3 regions of the Paraburkholderia sp. A3BS-1L genome follow, and region 1 is predicted to be linked to each of the others. Evidence: predicted binding sites of a transcription regulator. Region 1 holds the regulator's gene; each other region holds the start of a gene.

Evidence for each region. The regulator LexA, encoded in region 1, represses DNA repair genes until DNA is damaged. The targets are predictions, from matches to a motif close to ACTGTATNNNNATACAGT.
Region 2: a site for LexA is predicted at 3,767-3,784, ahead of P5W99_RS36380 (error-prone DNA polymerase). Genes of this name have one in related genera too.
Region 3: a site for LexA is predicted at 5,281-5,298, ahead of P5W99_RS04700 (DNA topoisomerase IV subunit B). Genes of this name have one in related genera too.

What each region holds. Positions count from the first base shown of each region.
Region 1 covers NZ_CP120442.1:1,882,778-1,889,892, forward strand. Annotated here, with positions in the region: gene P5W99_RS08470 (CysB family HTH-type transcriptional regulator) at 1-428, opposite strand, end outside; gene P5W99_RS08475 (sulfate/molybdate ABC transporter ATP-binding protein) at 524-1,579, opposite strand; gene cysW (sulfate ABC transporter permease subunit CysW) at 1,582-2,592, opposite strand; gene cysT (sulfate ABC transporter permease subunit CysT) at 2,589-3,497, opposite strand; gene P5W99_RS08490 (sulfate ABC transporter substrate-binding protein) at 3,656-4,699, opposite strand; gene lexA (transcriptional repressor LexA) at 5,012-5,662, shown strand; gene P5W99_RS08500 (hypothetical protein) at 5,717-6,103, shown strand; gene P5W99_RS08505 (DUF2939 domain-containing protein) at 6,178-6,894, shown strand; gene P5W99_RS08510 (universal stress protein) at 7,010-7,115, opposite strand, start outside.
Region 2 covers NZ_CP120446.1:192,508-199,622, forward strand. Annotated here, with positions in the region: gene P5W99_RS36375 (DUF72 domain-containing protein) at 1-533, opposite strand, end outside; gene P5W99_RS36380 (error-prone DNA polymerase) at 545-3,691, opposite strand; gene P5W99_RS36385 (hypothetical protein) at 3,911-4,249, shown strand; gene P5W99_RS36390 (hypothetical protein) at 4,366-4,725, shown strand; gene P5W99_RS36395 (hypothetical protein) at 5,012-5,383, shown strand; partial or broken gene P5W99_RS36400 (DNA polymerase Y family protein) at 5,484-6,170, opposite strand; gene P5W99_RS36405 (hypothetical protein) at 6,326-7,115, shown strand, end outside.
Region 3 covers NZ_CP120442.1:1,044,142-1,051,256, reverse strand. Annotated here, with positions in the region: partial or broken gene P5W99_RS04715 (substrate-binding domain-containing protein) at 1-324, shown strand, start outside; gene P5W99_RS04710 (CopD family protein) at 372-830, opposite strand; gene parC (DNA topoisomerase IV subunit A) at 855-3,176, opposite strand; gene P5W99_RS04700 (DNA topoisomerase IV subunit B) at 3,219-5,210, opposite strand; gene P5W99_RS04695 (nucleotidyltransferase family protein) at 5,552-5,842, shown strand; gene P5W99_RS04690 (ATP-binding cassette domain-containing protein) at 6,189-7,115, opposite strand, start outside.

The DNA of each region.
Region 1 (7,115 bases):
GCCTCGCCGTTGATGATCATCTGCGCAATCTGCTGCGGATTGCCCTGGCGCATCGCGAGATGCACCTTCGGAAACACTTCGCGGAACTGGTGCACAACCTTGGGCAGCGCGTAGCGCGCCTGCGTGTGCGTCGTGGCCACGACGAGATGGCCGCTGTCCTGATCGGCAAACTGGCGCGCCGCGCGGCGCAGGTTCTCGGCGTCGAGCAGCATGCGCTCGATCAGCTGGTGCACGGCCTTGCCCGGCTCGGTGAGGCCCGTGAGGCGCTTGCCGCGGCGAATGAAGATATCGACGCCGAGTTCGTCCTCCAGATCCTTGATCTGCTTCGAGACGCCCGACTGCGACGTATAGAGCACGTTCGCCACTTCGGTCAGGTTCATGTTCTGCCGGACGGCTTCACGCACGAAACGCAACTGCTGAAAATTCATGTTCTTCTCTCCTGAACCGCCAACCGCGCTTTCGTCGATTAATGTGTCGACTAATTCGGCGATCAATCGGTCAATTATTCGTTATGCGCCGGCCATCAGGCGGGAAACACGCGCAGCCCGCGCGGCACCGCTGTCACGCCGTCGCCGGGCGCGAGACTCAGCGCGCGCCAGGTTTCGCGATCGAGCTGCGCCTCGAGCACGCCGCCCGCACGGCTTTCGAGTTCCACGCGCACCGCGCCGCCGAGCGTCACCACACGGCGCACGTCCACGACGAGGCCGTCGCGATGTGCGTCGGCATCGCGATGCAGCACGATATCGTGCGGCCTCACGTAGGCGAGCGCCGGACCTTCGAAGCCGGCCTGCACCGCGATCGGCTGCGCCGCGCCGTCGGCCACGAAGCCTTGCACGCCGACTCGCCCATGCAAGCGGTTCGCCGCGCCGAGGAACTCGTAGACGAACGCCGACTGCGGATGATCGTACACGTCCTGGGGGCTGCCGACCTGCTCCACATGCCCATGATTCATCACGACGATGCGGTCGGCCACTTCGAGCGCTTCCTCCTGGTCGTGCGTGACGAAGATCGTCGAGATGTGCAGGTCGTCGTGCAGGCGCCGCAGCCAGCTGCGCAACTCCTTGCGCACTTTCGCGTCGAGCGCGCCGAACGGCTCGTCGAGCAGCAGGACTTTCGGCTCCACGGCGAGCGCGCGGGCCAGCGCGATGCGCTGGCGCTGGCCGCCGGAAAGCTCGGACGGATAGCGCTGCGCGAGCCAGTCGAGTTGCACGAGCTTGAGCAGCTCATGCACTTTCTTGCGGATCTGCGCTTCGGAGGGACGCTCGTTGCGCGGCTTCACGCGCAGCCCGAACGCCACATTCTCGAACACGGTCATATGGCGGAACAGCGCGTAATGCTGGAACACGAAGCCCACCTGGCGCTCGCGTGCGCCAACCATCTCCACGTCCTGCCCCTGGAGCACGACCTGGCCTTCATCGGCATATTCGAGCCCGGCGATCACACGCAGCAGCGTGGTCTTGCCGCATCCGGAAGGCCCGAGCAAGGCGACCAGCTCGCCCGCCGGAAAATCGAGCGAAACATGGTCGAGCGCGGTGAAATCGCCGAAACGCTTGTGCAGATTACGAACGATGATGCCCATCTTTAGCCCTTTCCCTGTTCAAGCGTCCGGCGCAACGCGCGGGTGTGTTGTTGTGGGTGTTGTTGTGTACGTCGTTGGCCAATCACTGCGCCTTGAGGCGCGGCCGCACTGCGCGTGGCCGGCGGTCCCGCGAGCGCCGGCACGTCGCCGGTATCGCGCAGCTCCGCAGACATGTGGCGCTCCGCCAGCAGCTTGAGACCCAGCGTAACGAGCGCGAGCAACGCAAGCAGCGAAGCCACGGCGAACGCGGCCGCGAAGTTGTATTCGTTGTAGAGGATCTCCACGTGCAAGGGCATCGTGTCGGTCTGGCCGCGAATGTGTCCCGACACCACCGAAACCGCGCCGAATTCGCCCATCGCGCGCGCATTGCAGAGAATCACGCCGTACAGCAGACCCCAACGGATGTTCGGCAACGTCACGCGCCGGAACATCTGCCAGCCCGACGCGCCCAGCACGTGCGCGGCCTCTTCCTCGTCGGTGCCCTGAGCCTGCATCAGCGGAATCAGTTCGCGCGCGACGAACGGGAACGTCACGAAGATGGTCGCGAGCACGATGCCCGGCACCGCGAAGATGATCTGCACATTGTGGTCCGCAAGCCAGGGGCCGAGCCAGCCCTGCGCGCCGAACAGCAGCACGTAAATGAGCCCTGAAATCACGGGTGAAACCGAAAACGGCAGGTCGATCAGCGTGGTGAGCAACGCCTTGCCGCGGAACTCGAACTTGGCGATCGTCCACGATGCCGCGAGGCCGAACGCCAGATTGAGCGGCACGGCGATCGCGGCGGTGATCAGCGTGAGCTTGATCGCGGCGAGCGCATCGGGGTCGGCGAGCGATACGAAATAGAAGCCGATGCCCTTGCTCAACGCCTGCCAGAACACGGCCACGAGCGGCACGGCCAGAAACAGCGCGAGAAACGCCAGCGCAATGCCGGTGAGGAGCCAGCGCACCCAGGGCGCTTCCGTTACGGAATTGGGACGTCCTGCATCGCGGACCCGCGTACTTGCTGCACTCATTGCGCCTCTCCTCCAACACCCGCGTGCATCGGGTTCGGCACACGCGAGCGCGACACGCCGCGCGATGCCCGGCGGCTCGTGCGCCGCTGCAAATACCATTGCAACGTGTTGATGAGCAGCAGCATGACGAACGACACGCACAGCATCACCACAGCCAGCGCCGTAGCGCCCGCATAGTCGTATTGCTCGAGCTTCGTGATGATGAGCAGCGACGTGATTTCCGACTTCATCGGCACATTGCCCGCGATGAAGATGACCGAACCGTACTCGCCCAGCGCGCGCGCGAATGCGAGCGCAAAACCCGTAAGCAGCGCAGGCAATGCCGCCGGCAACACCACGCGGCGAAACGTGAGCCAGCGCGACGCGCCCAGGCAGGCGGCGGCCTCTTCCTGCTCGCGCTCGAACTCCTCGAGCACGGGCTGCACGGTGCGCACGACAAACGGCAGGCCAATGAACGTGAGCGCCACGAGCACGCCAAGCGGCGTAAACGCGATCTTGAGGCCGAGCGGCTGCAGGAACTGGCCGATCCAGCCGTTGCCCGCATACACGGCGGCAAGCGAGATCCCCGCCACGGAAGTCGGCAGTGCGAACGGCAGATCGACGAGCGCATCGATCACGCGCTTGAACGGGAACGTGTAGCGCACCAGCACCCAGGCGAGCAAGAACCCGAACACCGCATTGATGAGCGCTCCGCCAAGCGCGGAGAAAAATGTGAGGCGGTACGACGCGAGCACGCGCGGCGACGCCACCGCGCGCACGAGCTGCGCCCAATCGAGCGTCGCGGTCTTGAGGAACGTGGCCGCAAGCGGAATGAGCACCACGAGGCTCAGATACGCCACCGTGATGCCGAGCGTCACGCCGAATCCCGGCAGCGCGCCTGGCTTCTGTAATCGAAACGTCGTCATGCTCTATCTCTTCACATGGGTTGCGCGGAGCACCTCTCGTCATACGATACATGCGGGGCGCCGCGGCTAAAGACGCGCCTCGTCGGGCGCGCCTTGTTTTTGGCGTTGCTTGCTACTGCGTATTGCCGTCGGCTTACTACGGCCGGCTTACGGCCGGCTTATTGCGGCTGATAAATCGAATCGAACACGCCGCCATCGGCGAAATGCGTCTTCTGCGCCTTGGCCCAGCCGCCGAACGCCTCGTCGACCGTGTAAAGCTTGAGCTTCGGGAACTTCGCCGTGATCGCCGCCGGCACCTTGTCCGAGCGCGGACGATAGAAGTTCTTCGCGGCAATCTCCTGCCCCTTCTCGCCATAGAGGAACTCGAGATACGCCTGCGCCACCTTGCGCGTGCCGTGCTTGTCCACGACCTTGTCGACCACCGCAACCGGCGGCTCCGCGAGAATGCTGGCCGACGGCACCACGATCTCGAACTTGTCCGGCCCGAACTCCTTAACCGAAAGGAATGCTTCGTTTTCCCAGGCGATCAGCACGTCGCCGATATCGCGCTGCACGAAGCTCGTGGTCGCGCCGCGCGCGCCCGAGTCGAGCACGCCTGCGTTCTTGTAGAGCTTCGTGACGAAGGCCTTCGCCTTCTGGTCGTTGCCGCCCGGCTGGTGCGCCGCATAGGCCCACGCCGCGAGGTAATTCCAGCGCGCGCCGCCCGAGGTCTTCGGATTGGGCGTGACGATCGAGACGCCGGGCTTCACGAGGTCGTCCCAGTCCTTGATGCGCTTCGGATTGCCCTTGCGCACGAGAAACACGACGGTCGAGGTGTATGGCGAGGCGTTGTCGGGCAGACGCATTTGCCAGTCCTTCGCGATCAGCCCTTTATTGGCGAGTGCGTCGATGTCCCAGGCGAGCGCGAGCGTCACAACGTCGGCCTGCAGTCCGTCTAGCACCGAGCGCGCCTGAGCGCCGGAACCGCCGTGCGACTGCTTGATGGTGAGCGTCTCGCCGCCTTTCGCCTTCCACTCCTTGATAAAGGCTTCGTTGATGTCCTGATACAGCTCGCGCGTGGGATCGTAGGAGACGTTGAGCAGCGCCGTGTCCGCATGCGCCGCCGGCGCGAAGGCCGCCATGCCGACGAGCGGCGCCACGCCGATCAGCAGTTTCGCCGCCAGCGTCCTGAACCATGCGTGCCCCGTAATGCCTTGTTTCATCCACTTTTTCTCCGTGTCGTCGTGCGCATTCGTGCACTTTCGTGCGTTCTCGCGTGCCATGCAGCAATCGATGGAGGCCAGTCTAGCGATCGGCTTACATTATTAAAAATGATGTTTTCTCATTTTTTAATACGTAAAAGTGGTAAGGACGGAGGAATTGGGCGCTTGCGCCTGTTTTGCCGGTGGTTGCGTCCGTCGGGGAAGGGAAAGCGCCGTCGCGACGCCGTGCGGATGACAAAGTTCAAGTAACACTTGAAAAGCGGCGAGTACTGTATAAAAATACAGTCACCTGTTCAAACATACAGTAGCGCCATGACCAAACTCACCGCACGACAGCAGCAGGTTTTCGATCTGATCCGCCGCGCGATCGAGCGCACCGGCTTTCCGCCCACGCGCGCGGAAATCGCCGCCGAACTGGGCTTCAGTTCGGCGAACTCGGCGGAGGAACATCTGCGCGCGCTGGCGCGCAAGGGCGTGATCGAGCTGGCTGCGGGCGCTTCGCGCGGCATCCGCCTCGTGCCCGGTCCGGGCGATCTGCCGCATCAATTCACGCTGCCGCACGCGGGCCTCATGCAGCTCTCGCTGCCGCTCGTGGGCCGCGTCGCGGCGGGTAGTCCGATCCTCGCGCAAGAGCACATTTCGCAGAACTACACCTGCGACCCCGCGCTCTTTTCGAGCCGGCCCGACTACCTGCTCAAGGTGCGCGGGCTGTCCATGCGCGACGCGGGCATCCTCGACGGCGACCTGCTCGCCGTGCAAAAAAAGAGCGAAGCGAAGGATGGCCAGATCATCGTGGCGCGTCTTGGCGACGACGTCACCGTGAAGCGCCTGAAGCGGCAGCGCAACGGCATCGAGCTGATCGCGGAGAACCCTGACTACGAGAATATTTTCGTCGCGGCCGGCAGCGCGGATTTCGCGCTCGAAGGCATTGCCGTTGGTCTGATCCGTCCCACCGAATTCTGATAATTCCGCCTGCGCATTTTCTGCGCATCTTCTGCGCATTTTCCGGAGAGAGTCATGGAACGCCTTGCCCGCCTGTTGCCCTTCCGTCAATTCGGCCGTCTGCGCCATCTGCGCGGGATTGCCTCGTGCGCCATGCGCGAGGCGCGTGCTTCGGCGGCGGCCCTTGGCCGTCAATGCGGCTACCAGATCAATGGCTCGCTCTTCGACGACATCGAGCAAGAAGACGAAGCGCGCCCGCTGCCTTCCGCGCAGCCGGCCTTCGCACGCGTTTCGCTCAACAGCACGCTGAATGCGGAGCAGCCCGACCGCCGCGCACCGGTGCGCGTCTATCACGGCCAGTCGCGGCTCATCATGGTGGGCACGATGGAGGCGGTGTGCCGCGCCATCGACCGCTGTATCGCGGAGCAGCAGGCCGATGCGCCGGTCGCGCTGGCAAAGTAAGCAATAAAAGTGGGATCGTTTTTGATTGCGCGCGGTCAACACCCTGATTGAACACTGCAGGGTTGCACTAACCAATGACCGATACCCAAACGTATCCGCGCAAATCATCCAGCTGGAAGAAGCCCGTCGCAATCGCCGTCGCGGCGGTTGCAATCGTGGCGGCAGTGGGCTATGGCTATGCATCGCCATATATCGCGCTGAATAACCTCAAGGCAGCCGCCGACGCACGCGACGCAGCCGCACTGAGCGAGTACGTCGACTACCCGGCGCTGCGCGCGAGCTTGAAGCAGCAGGTTGGCGAGATGCTGCAACAACGCATGGAGGCCGCCCACGCCAGCAATCCACTCATGCTGTTCGGCGCGATGATCGGCAATGCGCTGATCGGCCCACTGGTGGACGCGTATGCCACGCCAGAGGGCGTGGCCGCATTGCTCAGCGGCATGCCGCCGACCGGCAAGCCGGGAGAACGGCCCGCGCCTGTGCCGCCGGCTGAAGCGCCGTCGCCGCCACCATCGTCACAGGCAGGCCAAGCGACGCAGCCCGCGCCCGGCAATCCGCCGGCTCAGGCGCAATCGCCGCAGCCGCAGCAAGCTCAGCCGCGCGCGCAAACCTCGGCGGGCTATCGCAGTCTGAACACGTTCGTTGTCACGTGGCAGCGCGGCGCAAACAGCGGCTATGGCGGCGATCGCTATGCCGCCATCCTGCAGCGTCATGGGCTGTTTTCGTGGAAGCTCGCCGCCGTGGAATTGAACGAGCCGAATACCGGCAACGACGCGAGCGCGTCGAACTGAGCAAGCCGTACCGAGATGAACCGCAAGAATTGCGGCGAGCCATCTTCGTGGTAGTGGCTCCGCCGCTTTTCGCTGATTGACTGAGCGCTGCAATCGCGGAAGCGATTGATAGCGGCTAGGCCGCCGCCTGCTGTTGCTGTTTTTCCTCGGCAGCCGAAGAGCAGGCCACGAGAATGCTGCACGTCACGCGGTCGAGCAGCGGCGTATTGCCCGCACCCATC
Region 2 (7,115 bases), on a different replicon from region 1:
CAGCTGCGATTTCGGAATTCGACGGCCATCAGGTGGCGTCCCGCCATCCTCTCCGCGCAATGCTCCACGTGCGCACGCCCGTCAGGCGCCGAAGTGATCCACGGTGCGAACTGGAAATGCACAGCACCGAGTTTGCCCGCTACCTGCAGGGGCGCGATAGCTTCAAAGTAGCGCCGCCAAAGTTCGGCCCTTATCTCGTCGGGTATGTCCTTGTAGTAGAGGTTTTTCTTCTCGTTCTGAGGTAGCTCAGGCTGCATATCCTTGGGGAACATGTCGCGCTGTGTCTGATGCCCGGTGAAAAGGCGGAACGCCTTAATGTTGAAAATGAAGCTCGGAGGCGTACGCTCGACCCACAGAACGGAATTGCTGCCGTTTGGCATCGCGTAATAGCTGGAATCCACCTCAACGAGCGGAAACTGGCTCGCATAGAAGCGCAGGCGCGCCTCTGCGCTGCTGCAGCCGGGTGGGTAGAACCGTTTGCTCTTGATCAGGGTTGGGTCAGTCCATGATGCCGTACCCACGCGGATGTTCATCGGTGTCTCCTTCAACAGAAGTCTCGACTCACGGTCGGGAGTTCGCCAAGCAGCGCGGTAACATCGACGAGCCTGTTTGCAACGAGATGTCGGACCTCGCCTTCACGCTGCCAGACCCCATACACAGCGAGCAACGACGAACCGAGCGCCTCGCGACGGAACTTTTCAAGGACCGACTGCCAGACGATGATGTTCACGCTCCCGGCCTCGTCCTCGAGCGTCATGAACATCACCCCTTTCGCCGTGCCCGGGCGCTGCCGGACCGTGACGATTCCGCAGGCGCGCGCCAGTTGCCCATTACGATAGCGCATGAGCGTATCCGACGGCACGAGCCGCATCTTCGTCAGCCGTGGGCGGAGCAGGGCAAGCGGATGGCGGCCAAGCGTGAGACCGGTCGAACGGTAATCGCTCACGATCTCCTGTCCTTCCGTCATCGGGGCGAGGTCTGGTGTTTCATCGTCGTCGGCCGCGCCGCGCAGCAGGTCACGGTCCGGCACCGCGGCAACTGCCTGCCACAGCGCTGCGCGCCGCTCTCCCGCGAGAGAGAGCAGGGCGTTCGCGGCCGCGAGCACCTCGAGGTCGCGTCGGTCGAGCTGCGCTCGGCGAGCGAGATCGGACACATCGCGGAACGGCCGCACGGCGCGGGCCATCTCGATGCGCGCCGCCGCGTCCGCTTTCATGCCCCGAACAAGTGACATGCCTAGCCGCAATGGATCGCGCGTCGTGGGACCTTCAATCGCGCAGTCCCAGTTGCTCACGGTGACGTCGACGGGCAGCACGCGCACTCCGTGCCGCTTCGCATCCTGAACAAGCGCGGATGGCGAATAGAACCCCATCGGCTGGGAGTTGAGCAACGCACATGCGAATACCGTTGGTTCATGGCACTTCAGCCACGCGCTCGCATAGACCATCAGCGCGAAACTGGCTGCGTGGCTTTCCGGAAAACCGTATTCGCCGAATCCCTGTATCTGGGCAAAGATCTGTTCAGCGAACTCGCGCTCGTAACCACGCTCAAGCATGCCGTTGACGATGCGGTCGTAGTAGACGCCGAGGCCTCCCTTGCGACGCCACGCGGCCATCGCACGGCGCAACTGGTCGGCCTCCCCCGCAGAAAAGCCAGCCGCAAGCATCGCGACCTGCATCACCTGCTCCTGGAAAATCGGCACGCCCAACGTACGGGCGAGGGCCTGCTCCATCTGTGGACTCGGGAACGTCACCGGCTCGATACCCTGGCGCCGGCGCAGGTACGGATGGACCATGCCGCCCTGGACCGGGCCCGGCCGTACGATTGCGACTTCAATGACGAGGTCATAGAACTGCCGCGGCTGCAGGCGCGGCAGCATGCTCATCTGCGCGCGCGATTCAATTTGAAAGATACCGACAGTGTCTGCGCGGCAGATCATCTCGTACGTCGCAGAATCTTCCGGGGGAATGTCCTGGAGCTCGAACACTTCGCCGCGCTTTTCCGAAATCAGGTCGAGCGCGCGACGTACGGCTGAAAGCATACCCAGTGCAAGCACGTCTATCTTCAATAATCCTAAGGATTCGATATCGTCCTTGTCCCATTGAATGATTGATCGATCAACCATCGCGGCATTTTTGATGGGTACCAGGCGCGAGAGTTTGCCGCGGCTGATGACAAACCCGCCGCTGTGCTGGGACAGATGACGCGGAAAACCAAGCAGCAGGGTGGCGAATTCAGCCCACTGCACGATGAGTGGCGCCTGCGGGTCGAGGCCCGCTTCCTCAAAGCGGACGAGCAGGTCTTCCTTCGAGTCGAACCAGTGATGGGCCTTGGCAACCCGATCGACGATGGCCAGGTCAACGCCGAGCGCCTTGCCCGATTCCCGGAGCGCGCTGCGAGGTCGATAGGTCGTTACGGCAGCCGTCAGCGCTGCGCGCTCGCGCCCGTATTTGCGGTAGATGTACTGAACCACCTCCTCGCGCCGCTGGTGCTCGAAGTCGACATCAATGTCTGGCGGCTCGCCGCGTTCCTTGCTGATGAAGCGCTCGAACAGCATCGACGAGCGTGCCGGGTCCACCTCGGTCACGCCGAGGCAATAGCAGACTGCGGAGTTGGCAGCCGAGCCGCGACCCTGGCAGAGAATCCCCTCGTTGCGTGCGAAGCGCACGATGTCGTAGACCGTCAGAAAGTAAGGTTCGTACTGCAGGTCCGCGATGAGCGCGAGTTCGTGCTCGATCTGCGCCTGTATCTTGTGCGGAATGCCCGCCGGCCAGCGCCGGTGCGCGCCAATGTAGGTTTCCTGGCGCAGGTAGGCCTCGGGCGTGAAGCCTTCGGGTACAAGTTCGTCCGGATACTCGTAGCGGAGCTCGTCGAGAGAGAACGTGCAGCGACGCGCAATCTCGACGGTCTCGGCCAGCGCTCGCGCCGGATAAAGATTGGCCAGACGCAGACGTGAACGCAGATGCTGTTCGGCGTTGGGCGCGAGGTCATAGCCGCACTCGGCAACCGGCCGCCCGAGGCGGATCGCGCTCAGCACGTCCTGAAGCGGCTTGCGCGAGCGAACGTGCATGACCGGAGCGCCGGTGGCCACCACGGGCACGGCGTGGCGCGCTGCTGCCCGCTCGATCGCTCCGCGATGCAGGTCGTCCATCGCGCGGGCATGAAGCGTGAGCGCGATCCGCGCGCGCTCACCGAACGTCGCCGCAAACCATTCGAGTTGCGCATCGAGGCGCGCCTCATTGGCCGGGTACTCCGGGATGAGGATCGCCATGCAGTCCGGCAGTCCCTTCAGGTGTCCGTGAGAAGCCTCCGGGTGATCCAGGTCGCGTGCGGCGAGCCGGTAGCTTCCCTTTTCCACGCGCATGCGCGCAAGCGTGATCAACTCGCTGAGATTGCCGTAGCCCTCTCGCGTCATGGCAAGGGCGGTAAAGCGCAAGGCGTGCGAGCCGTCGGCATTCGTCAGCGCAAACTCGGACCCCACAATGAATGGGATACCCGCGCTTTTCGCTTCGACGTGCGCTCTCACGACCCCGGCCAGCGAGCATTCGTCCGTGACGGCGATTGCTGCATAACCCAGCTGTGCCGCACGCGCGGCGATGTCGTCGGCGTGCGAGGCACCGCGGAGGAAGGAGAAATTCGACGCGCACTGGAGTTCGGCATACGCCGGCAGTCCGCCAAAGTCAGGTGCAGGCATAAATTGCGCGCGCGGCCCAGCCGGCACCCGATCCATTGGACCCGGACACCCTGATTCCGTCTTTCCGCCCTCGACACTGTATATTTATACAGTGGTATTCTAGCGCAAACCGGCTGGCTGGCGAAAATATCGGCTTTCCCCGGAATAAACCGGACTGAGGCGGGCAAACATCGCGGAAAATCCGGCCACAACCGGTTCACAGCAAATGGAGCACAAACGATGGGACAGGCAAAACAGCGCGGGACGCAGGAACAACGCATCGCGCAGGCAAAGGCGAAGATAGATGCGTTGCGCCCGGAGAAGCTGGTGTGCGGTGCGTGCAAGACCGCATTCAACGACTTCGACGCACTCGACACGCGAAACATGGCGGGTATCCAGGCGGCGTTCGGCGGCATCTGTCCGTCGTGCGGGGAGACGGTGCTGTCCTTCAGCGGCGAGAAGGACGCTGTCGCGAACGCCATGCTGGCATGGCAGGACGCGATGGAAAATGAAGGCAAGCTTGGCAAGCAGTCGCCGACGGGTGAACACGTACCCTTCGATGAACAGAAAGACTCATGACGCTTTACAGGCGCAAGAGCGTGCCATTTCATGGCCCGAGCTGACGGGCCAGACACAGGATTGACAACCACTACACATATCGCGCGGCAAAGCCCCGCGCGCAGGGAGGGCCAGTCATGAGCACGCACGCCAACGCTGAGGTACTCCTCGCGTGGTTTCGCGAACGCGCGAGCGCGACGGTAAGCGAGATCGCGGCGTCCGGACTGATGAAGTCGCGCACGGCTTCTGATGCTGTGCAGTACGCGCTGCGTAATGGGGCGCTTGAGCGCATCGTGCGTTCAGGTGCAAGCGCGAAGGACCGGGTTCACTATCGGGCAACCGGAGTCGCGTTGCCCGCGCCCCGGGCGCAGGCAGGCCAGCTGTCTTTTGATGGTCTGCTGACCGCATGGGGCATCGTTCTTGAGCCGCCCCGGCTTCTGTCGACGGAGTCCTGCAGGCACCAGATTTCGGATAGCGGATTTCAAGATAACGAGTAGCAGGAAAGCGTTGCTGACGACATGGAAGCGCTCTGGTTCTGGTATGTCGCGGAACTGGAGAGGGTGGCTGCCATTGTGACCTGGAGGTCGACGTCCTGACGCGGGTTCTGCCGTGGTTTGCCTTCATGAAGCAGTCACCGGATTGAAGCGCGACAACAATCGTGCCGTTATCGAAGGAAAGCATCGTTAATCCTTTCCTGTCATGTCCCGAACCAGGCAAGGCGCGTAGACGCGCCGCTGCGGCATTCCACTGGCTGTTCGTTTGCTTCCCCTCCCGGAGAGGGCGGTGCGTCAGCGGATGATCGCATACCCCATCACGCTGTCCAGCCTCCGGCTGCAGCGCGGCGATCTTGCGCATTTCGTCACGATGGCACAGCTCATCGTCAGCACCTCACACCTCTTCGACGCGGGGTATGGCCGGGCGCGCATTGAGGGCTTGACCGAAGCGCACGACGCGCTCGAGCGCGGCCTGCGCGCGGCGCTGGGGTCTGGCATCTGGGGTATCGATCAGGCAATCTTCGAACTGTTCGCAGAACTGCTGACGTTACACGAGGAGCAGTTGCATCTCGCTCCACTCGAAGCCGTCACCCGTTTCTCACAACCCGGGCACCTGAGTCTGGCAGACGGGATCCGTAGCGTCCACCAGGCGGCGGCATGACGATCCCGCCAGAGGATGTCTGGGGCCGTTCGGCGCCAAAGCGCACTCGCGGCGGATAACTGGAGCACAGCGCTCACGCCCCTGTGCCAACTCCGGCATTTCAGCCAAACAGGCCGTGAAGAAACCAGCATGGCTCGCGCTCATCACGGCTGCCGACGCGCTCGCGAAATACCCAGTAGTGCAGATTGTTTTCGGCTTCGGCGACGAAATAGTCACGCGTCACGATGTGACCGTCCTGCCAGCCACACTCGATCCGCTCGCCGGGCGATACCATCCGCAGCGGCGTGCCGTAGAACGGACGGTGGCCATGCATGATGAGCTGGATGGGCACCTCGAGGAGCCATGCCGGGCGAGGCAAATCCCGCGGCAGATCGGTGCGTGAGGGTTGGGATTCGCTGCTGACCGGCACCCACTGCGCGGCGACTTCGGGACGGAAATCGGCGACGGGTGCCGCTCTCATCACATTGCCTGAACCCAGCCTTGCCGTGAGCAGTTCCATGAGGCGCGCGTGATCCTGGGGCGATCCTCCGGGTTCGGGAAACAGCGATTCGCTCGGAGCCTCGGCTTCCCGCACGTCCTTCGCTTCGAGCCTGAGTGCAATGACCGGGGCCGCGAGTTCGATCCGCGAGAGTCGCTCCTTCAGCAGCCGGACGAGGTGTTCTTCGTGCCACGTCGGTTCGCCCAGCGCGACTTCCACGCCCGTTGGGGGAATCGCATTGCGGCCGCGCTCGTGCTCGAGCGAGACAACGAAACGCGCAACGGCAAGCTGGCGGGCGGCAAGCCACCCCCGCTGAGAGTCGTCATTGCGCCGCGCGGAATCTAGCCAGAATCCCTCGCCGACTGTGGCTGGGAGGCCGGTCGGATCGCGTGTCCTCTGGGTTATACTAAATTATCTTTTACTAGTATAATTTATCCTCCAATGGATAATCTCGGGTAATTGCCATGTCGCAGTATTTCACCAGACAGAAGCTGGCCGCAGACTACTGCGACGCACTGACGGGCGACGGACTTGTGGATGCGAGTTCGGGCCTGTTCCTGGCCGCACCGCGGCGCACCGGCAAGACGACCTTTCTCCGGCGCGACCTGATGCCAGAGGCCGTCGAGAGGCAATGGCTGCCGGTGTATGTGGACTTGTGGGAGTCGCAGCAGACCCCGCCAACGCGACTCGTCGCGACGGCCGTGGTCAACGCGCTGCGCATCGAGCAAAGCCGGGTTGCCGGCGAACTTGCCCTGAAGTCCGGCATAAGCGCCGCGGCCGTAACCCTTGAGGATTACGGGCTTGAAAACGTCGGCGCTCCGGAGGGCAAGACACTCGCGGTTGCCCTTCGAACACTGTCCGAAGTAGCCGGCAAGCCGGTGATGCTCGTCGTCGATGAAGCGCAGGAGGTACTCAATTCTGCCGATGACCTGATGTTCTCGCTCAAGTCGGCGCGCGACACCGTCGGCGTCGATGCGCACGGTGGCCGGCGACTTTTCATCGTATGCACGGGTTCACATCGCGACAAACTCCTGCACCTCGTGCTCACGAAGAAGCAGCCGTTCTATGGAAGTTCTGTTCAACCTTTCCCGTTTCTTGGTCGCGACTACGTTGACTGGTACACCGGGCGAATCAATCAGCACCTGGCAGAAGACAACCGGTTTGAACCGGATGCCGTATTTGACGCGTTCAAGCTGGTGGGCCATCGCCCCGAGGTCCTGAAGAAAATCATTTCGGAAATCGCCCTGGATGAAG
Region 3 (7,115 bases), 840 kb from region 1:
CAGATTGGCGACAGCCTCTCGCCGCTTACGGTGTTTCGCGACCAGCGCGGCTTTACGGGGAGAATCGTGGCGTCGTCGCCGAGCCTCGACGAGGTGCGGAGGCTCATTTTCGCGGGCTATGGCATCGGCTGCCTGCCCGAGCACATCGTGAAGGACGATCTGGCGCGGCAGCGCCTGTGGCGGCTGCCGCCGGAGGAAGGGCTCGTGGATGTCGACATCCACTTGCTGTGGCATCGCGACCGCAAACAGAATGCGGCGGAAAAAGCGTTCTTCGACGCGATGGAGCGCTGCATGCAGCGTTATGCGCTCGCGGAGCGGCTATAAAGCGTGGCTTTAAAGCGCGCGCCGCGAGCGTGGGCCAGCCCGAAAGCTCAGAACCCCCGCGCCATCACCGCAACGCCAATCGTCACGACGCCCAGCACGAGATTGACGATCACGAGCCGGCGCACGGTGCCCACGGCGCGCGCGCCGTCGGGCCACTTCTGCGCCTGCACCGCGCGGCGGATGCGCGGAAACACGGCGAAGCGGATATGGCCGAAGATCAGCATCATGATCACGCCGAGGCCGGCCATGGCGTGCAGTTGCCAGGTGGCGTGACCGCCGCCGAACTTCATCAGCAGAAAGCCGCCCGTGAGCAGGATCACGATCACGGCGATGCCCACCCAGTTGAAGAAGCGGCCGAACACCGACTCGATGAGCGGCAGCCGCAATTGCGGCGAGAGGTCTTCGAGCGCCGGACGCAGGCAGAAGTGGGCGAACACCATGCCGCCCACCCAGACGGCAACGCTCAGCAAGTGCAGAAAGAGCGCGATTTCGATCGCGTGAGCCATGCTTGAGATTCCTTGTACGTAGAGTTATTGCGCCAGCACCGGACGCATGCCCGTGATGACCTTGAGCCTCGAATCCGGCGCACGGCCCTTGCGCGCACGCTTGCCGATCTGCGGCGCGAGCACCGCGCCCGCCATCTGATCCTCGCCCGCCTTGCCGCCGCGGCCCGTGCCTTCGAGCACCACGCCCGCCGCCGTGATCGCGAGCGCCTGCACCAGCGTCTCCTTCTCCTCGAGCTGCATCAGAATGACGCCGCGCCCGCCGCCCGAAAGCGTCTTCATCTCGTCGAGGCCGAACACGAGCAGGCGCCCGCCCGACGAAAGACACGCCACCTGGATCGCATTGGGCAGCATCGGCATCGGCGCGAGCGGCACGCAGCCCTCGTCGATCGTCATGAACGCCTTGCCGGCCTTCACGCGACTCACGAGGTCGCCGATCTTCGCGATGAAGCCGAAGCCGTTGCTCGACGCGAGCAGCAATTGCTGGTCCGCGCTCGCCGCGAAGTAATGGAGCAGATGCGTGCCCGCTTCGAGCTCGATGAGCGAGGTGACCGGCACGCCGTCGCCGCGGCCACCCGGCAATTGCGCAACCGACACCGAATAGACGCGCCCGTTGCTGCCCCACGCGATGAGCGTGTCGGGCGTGCGGCACTGGAACGCCGCATAGAGCCCGTCGCCGGCCTTGAACGTGAAGCCTTGCTGGTCGAGCCCGTGGCCCTTGAGTGCGCGCACCCAGCCCTTCTGCGAGACCACCACCGTGATCGGCTCGTCCACCACGCGCACTTCGAAGCTCGCGCGCTTTTCCTGCTGGATCAGCGTGCGGCGGTCGTCGCCGTACTGCCTGGCGTCGGATTCGATTTCCTTCACGATGAGCCGCTTCATCGACGACTCGTTCGCGAGCAACTCTTCGAGCTTCGCCTTCTCTTCACGCAGCTCGGCGAGCTCCTTCTCGATCTTGATCTTTTCCAGCCGCGCCAACTGGCGCAGACGGATTTCGAGAATGTCCTCGGCCTGGCGCTCGGAGAGGCCGAACGCGCTCATCAGCGCGCTCTTGGGCTCGTCCGACTCGCGGATGATGCGGATGACCTCATCGATATTGAGGAAGACGATCATCCGCCCTTCGAGGATGTGGATACGGTCGTCGACCTTCGTCAAGCGATGCTGCGTGCGGCGCGTGACCGTCGCGAAGCGAAAGCCGATCCACTCGCCGAGGATCTCGCTGATGCCCTTCTGGCGCGGACGGCCGTCTGCGCCGATCATCACGAGATTCAAAGACGCATTCGATTCGAGGCTCGTGTTGGCGAGCAGCGAATTGACGAACTCGCCCTGGTCGATCTTGCTCGTCTTCGGCTCGAACACGAGGCGCACGGGCGCGTCCTTGCCCGACTCGTCGCGCACGGCGTCGAGCAGCGCGAGCATCGACTGCTTGCTCTGCAACTGCTCGGGCGTGAGCGTCTTCTTGCCGAGCTTGAGCTTCGGATTGGTCAGCTCCTCGATCTCTTCGAGCACCTTCTGGCCCGAAGTGTTCGGCGGCAATTCGGTCACCACGAGCTGCCACTGGCCGCGCGCGAGGTCCTCGATCTTCCAGCGCGCGCGCACCTTGAGGCTGCCGCGGCCCGACTCATAAGCCGCCGCGATTTCCGCCTCGCTCGAAATGATCTGGCCGCCGCCCGGGAAATCGGGCCCGGGCAAACGCTCCATGATCTCCGCGTGCGAAAGCTTCGGGTTCCGAATCATGGCCACGGCCGCCGCCGCGACTTCGCGCAGGTTGTGCGAGGGGATTTCCGTGGCGAGACCGACCGCGATGCCCGATGCGCCGTTGAGCAGCAGCATCGGCAGGCGCGCGGGCAGGGTCTTCGGCTCCTGGAACGAGCCGTCGTAGTTCGGCATGAAATCGACGGTGCCCATGTCGATTTCGTCGAGCAGGAGCTTGGCGATGGGCGTGAGGCGCGCTTCGGTGTAGCGCATGGCCGCCGCGCCGTCGCCGTCGCGCGAGCCGAAATTGCCCTGGCCGTCGATGAGCGGATAGCGCATCGAGAAGTCCTGGGCGAGGCGCACGAGCGCGTCGTACGCCGACTGGTCGCCGTGCGGGTGGTATTTACCGAGCACGTCGCCCACCACGCGCGCCGACTTCACGGGCTTGGCATTGTCGCCGAGACCCATCTCGTTCATCGCGTAGAGAATGCGCCGCTGCACCGGCTTCTGGCCGTCGCAGACGTCGGGCAGCGCGCGGCCCTTCACCACGCTCACCGCGTAGTCGAGGTAGGCGCGTTCCGCGTAGTGGCCGAGCGTGAGCGTGTCGTCGTCCGGGGCGCCGGTATCAGTGACTTCAGCAAAAAGATCGTCCATGTTTCAATCAGTCCGTATTCGTGTGCGTGCGCTCAGTTGCACTTAGATGTCCGCTTCGACTTCGTTGCCCTTCTCTTCGAGCCACGAGCGGCGCGAAGCCGCCTCGCCCTTGCCCATCAGCATCGTCATGCGTGCGACGGTGGCTTCATAGTCGAGCTCGCCGAGCGAGATGGGCGACAGGCGCCGCGTGTCGGGGTTCATCGTCGTGTCCCAGAGCTGCTCGGCGCTCATTTCGCCGAGACCCTTGAAGCGGCTGATGGTCCATTGCGTTTCGCGCACGCCGTCCTTGCGCAGCTTGTCGAGAATCGCTTCGAGCTCGCCTTCGTCGAGCGCGTAGAGCTTCTGCGCAGGCTTCTTGCCGCGTGCGGGCGCATCGACGCGGAACAGCGGCGGGCGCGCCACGCACACGTGGCCGCGCTCGATCAACTGCGGAAAGTGCTTGAAGAACAGCGTGAGCAGCAAGACCTGGATATGCGAACCATCGACGTCCGCGTCCGAGAGAATGCAGATCTTGCCGTAGCGCAGGTTCGAGAGATCGACGGTGTCGTCGGGGCTGTGCGGATCGACGCCGATCGCCACCGAGATGTCGTGCACCTCGTTGTTCGCGAACAGACGGTCGCGCTCGGTCTCCCACGTGTTGAGCACCTTGCCGCGCAGCGGCAGGATGGCCTGATATTCCTTGTCGCGGCCCATCTTCGCGGAGCCGCCCGCCGAATCGCCCTCGACGAGGAAGAGCTCGTTGCGCGCGATGTCGGTCGACTCGCAGTCGGTGAGCTTGCCGGGCAGCACGGCCACGCCCGAGCTCTTGCGCTTTTCCACCTTCTGGCCCGCGCGCGTGCGCGCCTGGGCCTGCTTGATGACGAGATCGGCGAGCTTCTTGCCGTGCTCGACGTGCTGGTTGAGCCACAGTTCGAGCGCGGGACGCGAGAACGACGAAACGAGCTTCACGGCGTCGCGGCTATTGAGTCGCTCCTTGATCTGCCCCTGGAACTGCGGGTCGAGCACCTTGGCCGAGAGCACGAACGAGACGCGCGCGAACACGTCTTCGGGCAACAGCTTCACGCCCTTGGGCTGCAGATTGTGCAATTCGACGAAGCTCTTCACGGCCTGGAACAGGCCATCGCGCAGGCCGCTTTCGTGCGTGCCGCCCGCGGGCGTCGGAATCAGGTTGACGTAGGACTCGCGCGTGAGCGAGCCTTCCTCGCTCCACGCGACCACCCACGCGGCGCCCTCGCCTTCGGCGAAGGTGTCGTCGGTGGTGCGAGCGTCGGCGTAGCGCTCGCCTTCGAAGAGCGGGATCAGCAAGTCGCTGCCGCCCATGCCTTCGAGCAGATAGCCGCGCAGGCCGTCTTCGTATTTCCACGAGAGGCGCTCGCCGGTCTTCTCGTTGACGAGCTCGACCTCGACGCCGGGCAGCAGCACCGCCTTCGAGCGCAGCAGCCGCTGCAGTTCGCCGAGCGGCAGATTGGCCGAGTCGAAGTATTTCGGATCGGGCCACGCGGTCACGCGCGTGCCGGTCTTTTTCTCGTCGCGCGCGGCGTTGCGCGTGGTGATGGGCTTGACGACGTTGCCATCCGCAAAGCCGATTTCGGCGACCTTGCCATCGCGCCAGACGGTCACGTCCAGCCGCGTCGAAAGCGCGTTGGTGACCGAGACACCCACGCCGTGCAGGCCGCCCGAGAACGTATAGGCGCCGCCGGCGGCCTTGTCGAACTTGCCGCCCGCATGCAGGCGCGTGAACACGATTTCGACGACGGGCACCTTCTCCTCGGGGTGCAAGCCGAACGGAATGCCGCGGCCGTCGTCGTCGACGGACACGGAATGGTCGGCATGCAGCGTGACGGTGATGCGCTTGCCGAAGCCGCCGAGCGCTTCGTCGGACGCGTTGTCGATGACTTCCTGAATGATGTGCAGCGGATTCTCGGTGCGCGTGTACATGCCCGGCCGTTGCCGGACGGGCTCGAGGCCCTTGAGCACCTTGATCGACGCTTCGCTATATCCAGCGTTTGCAGCGTTTGACTTCTTCGTTGCCATGGTGATCCGCAGGGGGTTATCCGCGCGCTTGTCCACAGGTCCTGTGGACATCTGCGGGGAAAACGCGTTGAGTGTTCAAAAAAACCGTGTCGAAACAACGGGGTGAGCGCGCTGCGCAACGCCCGTGCAAACCTCGCCGGGCCGGCGCGCGCTCCCGCAGTTGTTCGAATGCGCGAGGTATTGTACTGATTTGGGCTTGCGCGGCAATTTGGAAGAGGGTCGGCCGTTCGGCCGAGGGGTAGCGAGGTGCGGGAGTCGCGAAGAATTGGGCACGTGCGGCGCGCTGCCTGCCGCCAGGAATTCAACCGGCCTGTCGCCCTGTTTGGGAGCGTGGAGTTGTTATGAAACCGTCCGAAGCCTTGCGCGCGCATCGCGCTGAGATCCGCGAAATTGTCGCAAGCCATCACGCGATGAATGCGCGCGTGTTCGGCTCGTCGGCGCGTGACGAGGATAACGAGGATAGCGACCTCGATTTACTCGTCGATCCAACGCCGGAAACTACGCTTATCGATCTCGCGCAAATTCAGTTGCGCCTCGAAGCGCTCATGGGCGTGCGAGTGGACGTACTTACGCCCAAAGCGCTGCCCGAGACCTTCCGTGCCCGCGTAGTCGCCGAATCGGTACCGGTATGAGGAAAAAAGATCTGCGCACCCCGGATTACTTGCAGCATATCCTCGACGCCATCGAACGCATTCGCACATACACGGAGCCTCTTTCACACGAGAGCTTCGAGGCAACACCGATGGCTGTCGATGCCGTCGTGCGAAACATCCTGACTTTGCGGCCGCGCACCCGGAGATACCGTGGGAGGCGATGTACGGAATGCGCAACCAGGTCTCGCACGGCTATTTGCCGTCGACATCGACATTGTCTGGAGCACCGTACAGACCTCCTTGCCCGACCTGAAACACAAGCTCTCGAAGCTGAAGCCCACATAAAAAAGCGGCCTTCATCAGGCCGCCTTCTCTGCGCATCACATCACTTGCGCTTGCTCTCCAACTCTTCCCACCGCTCCAGCGCAACCAGCAATTCCTCATCGATCGCCGCGTAGCGCTCGGTGAGCCGAGCCCCCTCCTGCGCATCCTTCGCGAAAATCGAGCCGTCCTCGATCTGCGCACCGATTGTTTTCTGCTCGGTCTCCAGCGCCTCGATACGTTTGGGCAGTTCCTCAAGCTCGCGCTGCTCCTTGAACGAAAGCTTCACGGTGCGCTGCGCGTTGCGGCCCGCCGCGCTCTCCTTCGGTGCGACGGCCACGCTCGCGGTTTCCTTCGGCGCGCGCGCCTCGGCAATTTCCTGCGCGCGGGCGCTCTGGGTCTGCCAGTCGGTGAAGCCGCCCACGTACTCGCGCCACTTCCCCTCGCCTTCGGACGCGATCACCGAAGTCACCACGTTATCGAGAAACGCGCGGTCGTGGCTCACCAGCAGCACCGTGCCGTCGTAGTCGGTCAGCAGTTCTTCGAGCAGTTCGAGCGTGGGGATATCAAGGTCGTTGGTCGGCTCGTCGAGCACCAGCACGTTCGCGGGGCGAGCAAACAGACGTGCAAGCAACAGGCGGTTGCGCTCGCCGCCCGACAGCGACTTCACGGGCGAGCGCGCGCGCTCGGGCGCGAACAGGAAGTCGCCCAGATAGCTCATCACGTGCTTCTTCGCGCCGTTGATCTCGACCCAGTCGCTGCCCGGGCTGATGGTGTCGGCGAGACTCTTTTCGAGGTCGAGCTGCGCGCGCATCTGGTCGAAGTACGCCACCTGGAGGTTCGTGCCCACGCGCACGGTGCCCGCGTCCGGCTTGAGCTCGCCGAGGATCAGCTTCAACAGCGTGGTCTTGCCCGCGCCGTTCGGGCCGACGAAGCCGATCTTGTCGCCGCGCATCACCGTGCCCGAGAAGTTGTCGACGATCGTGCGGTC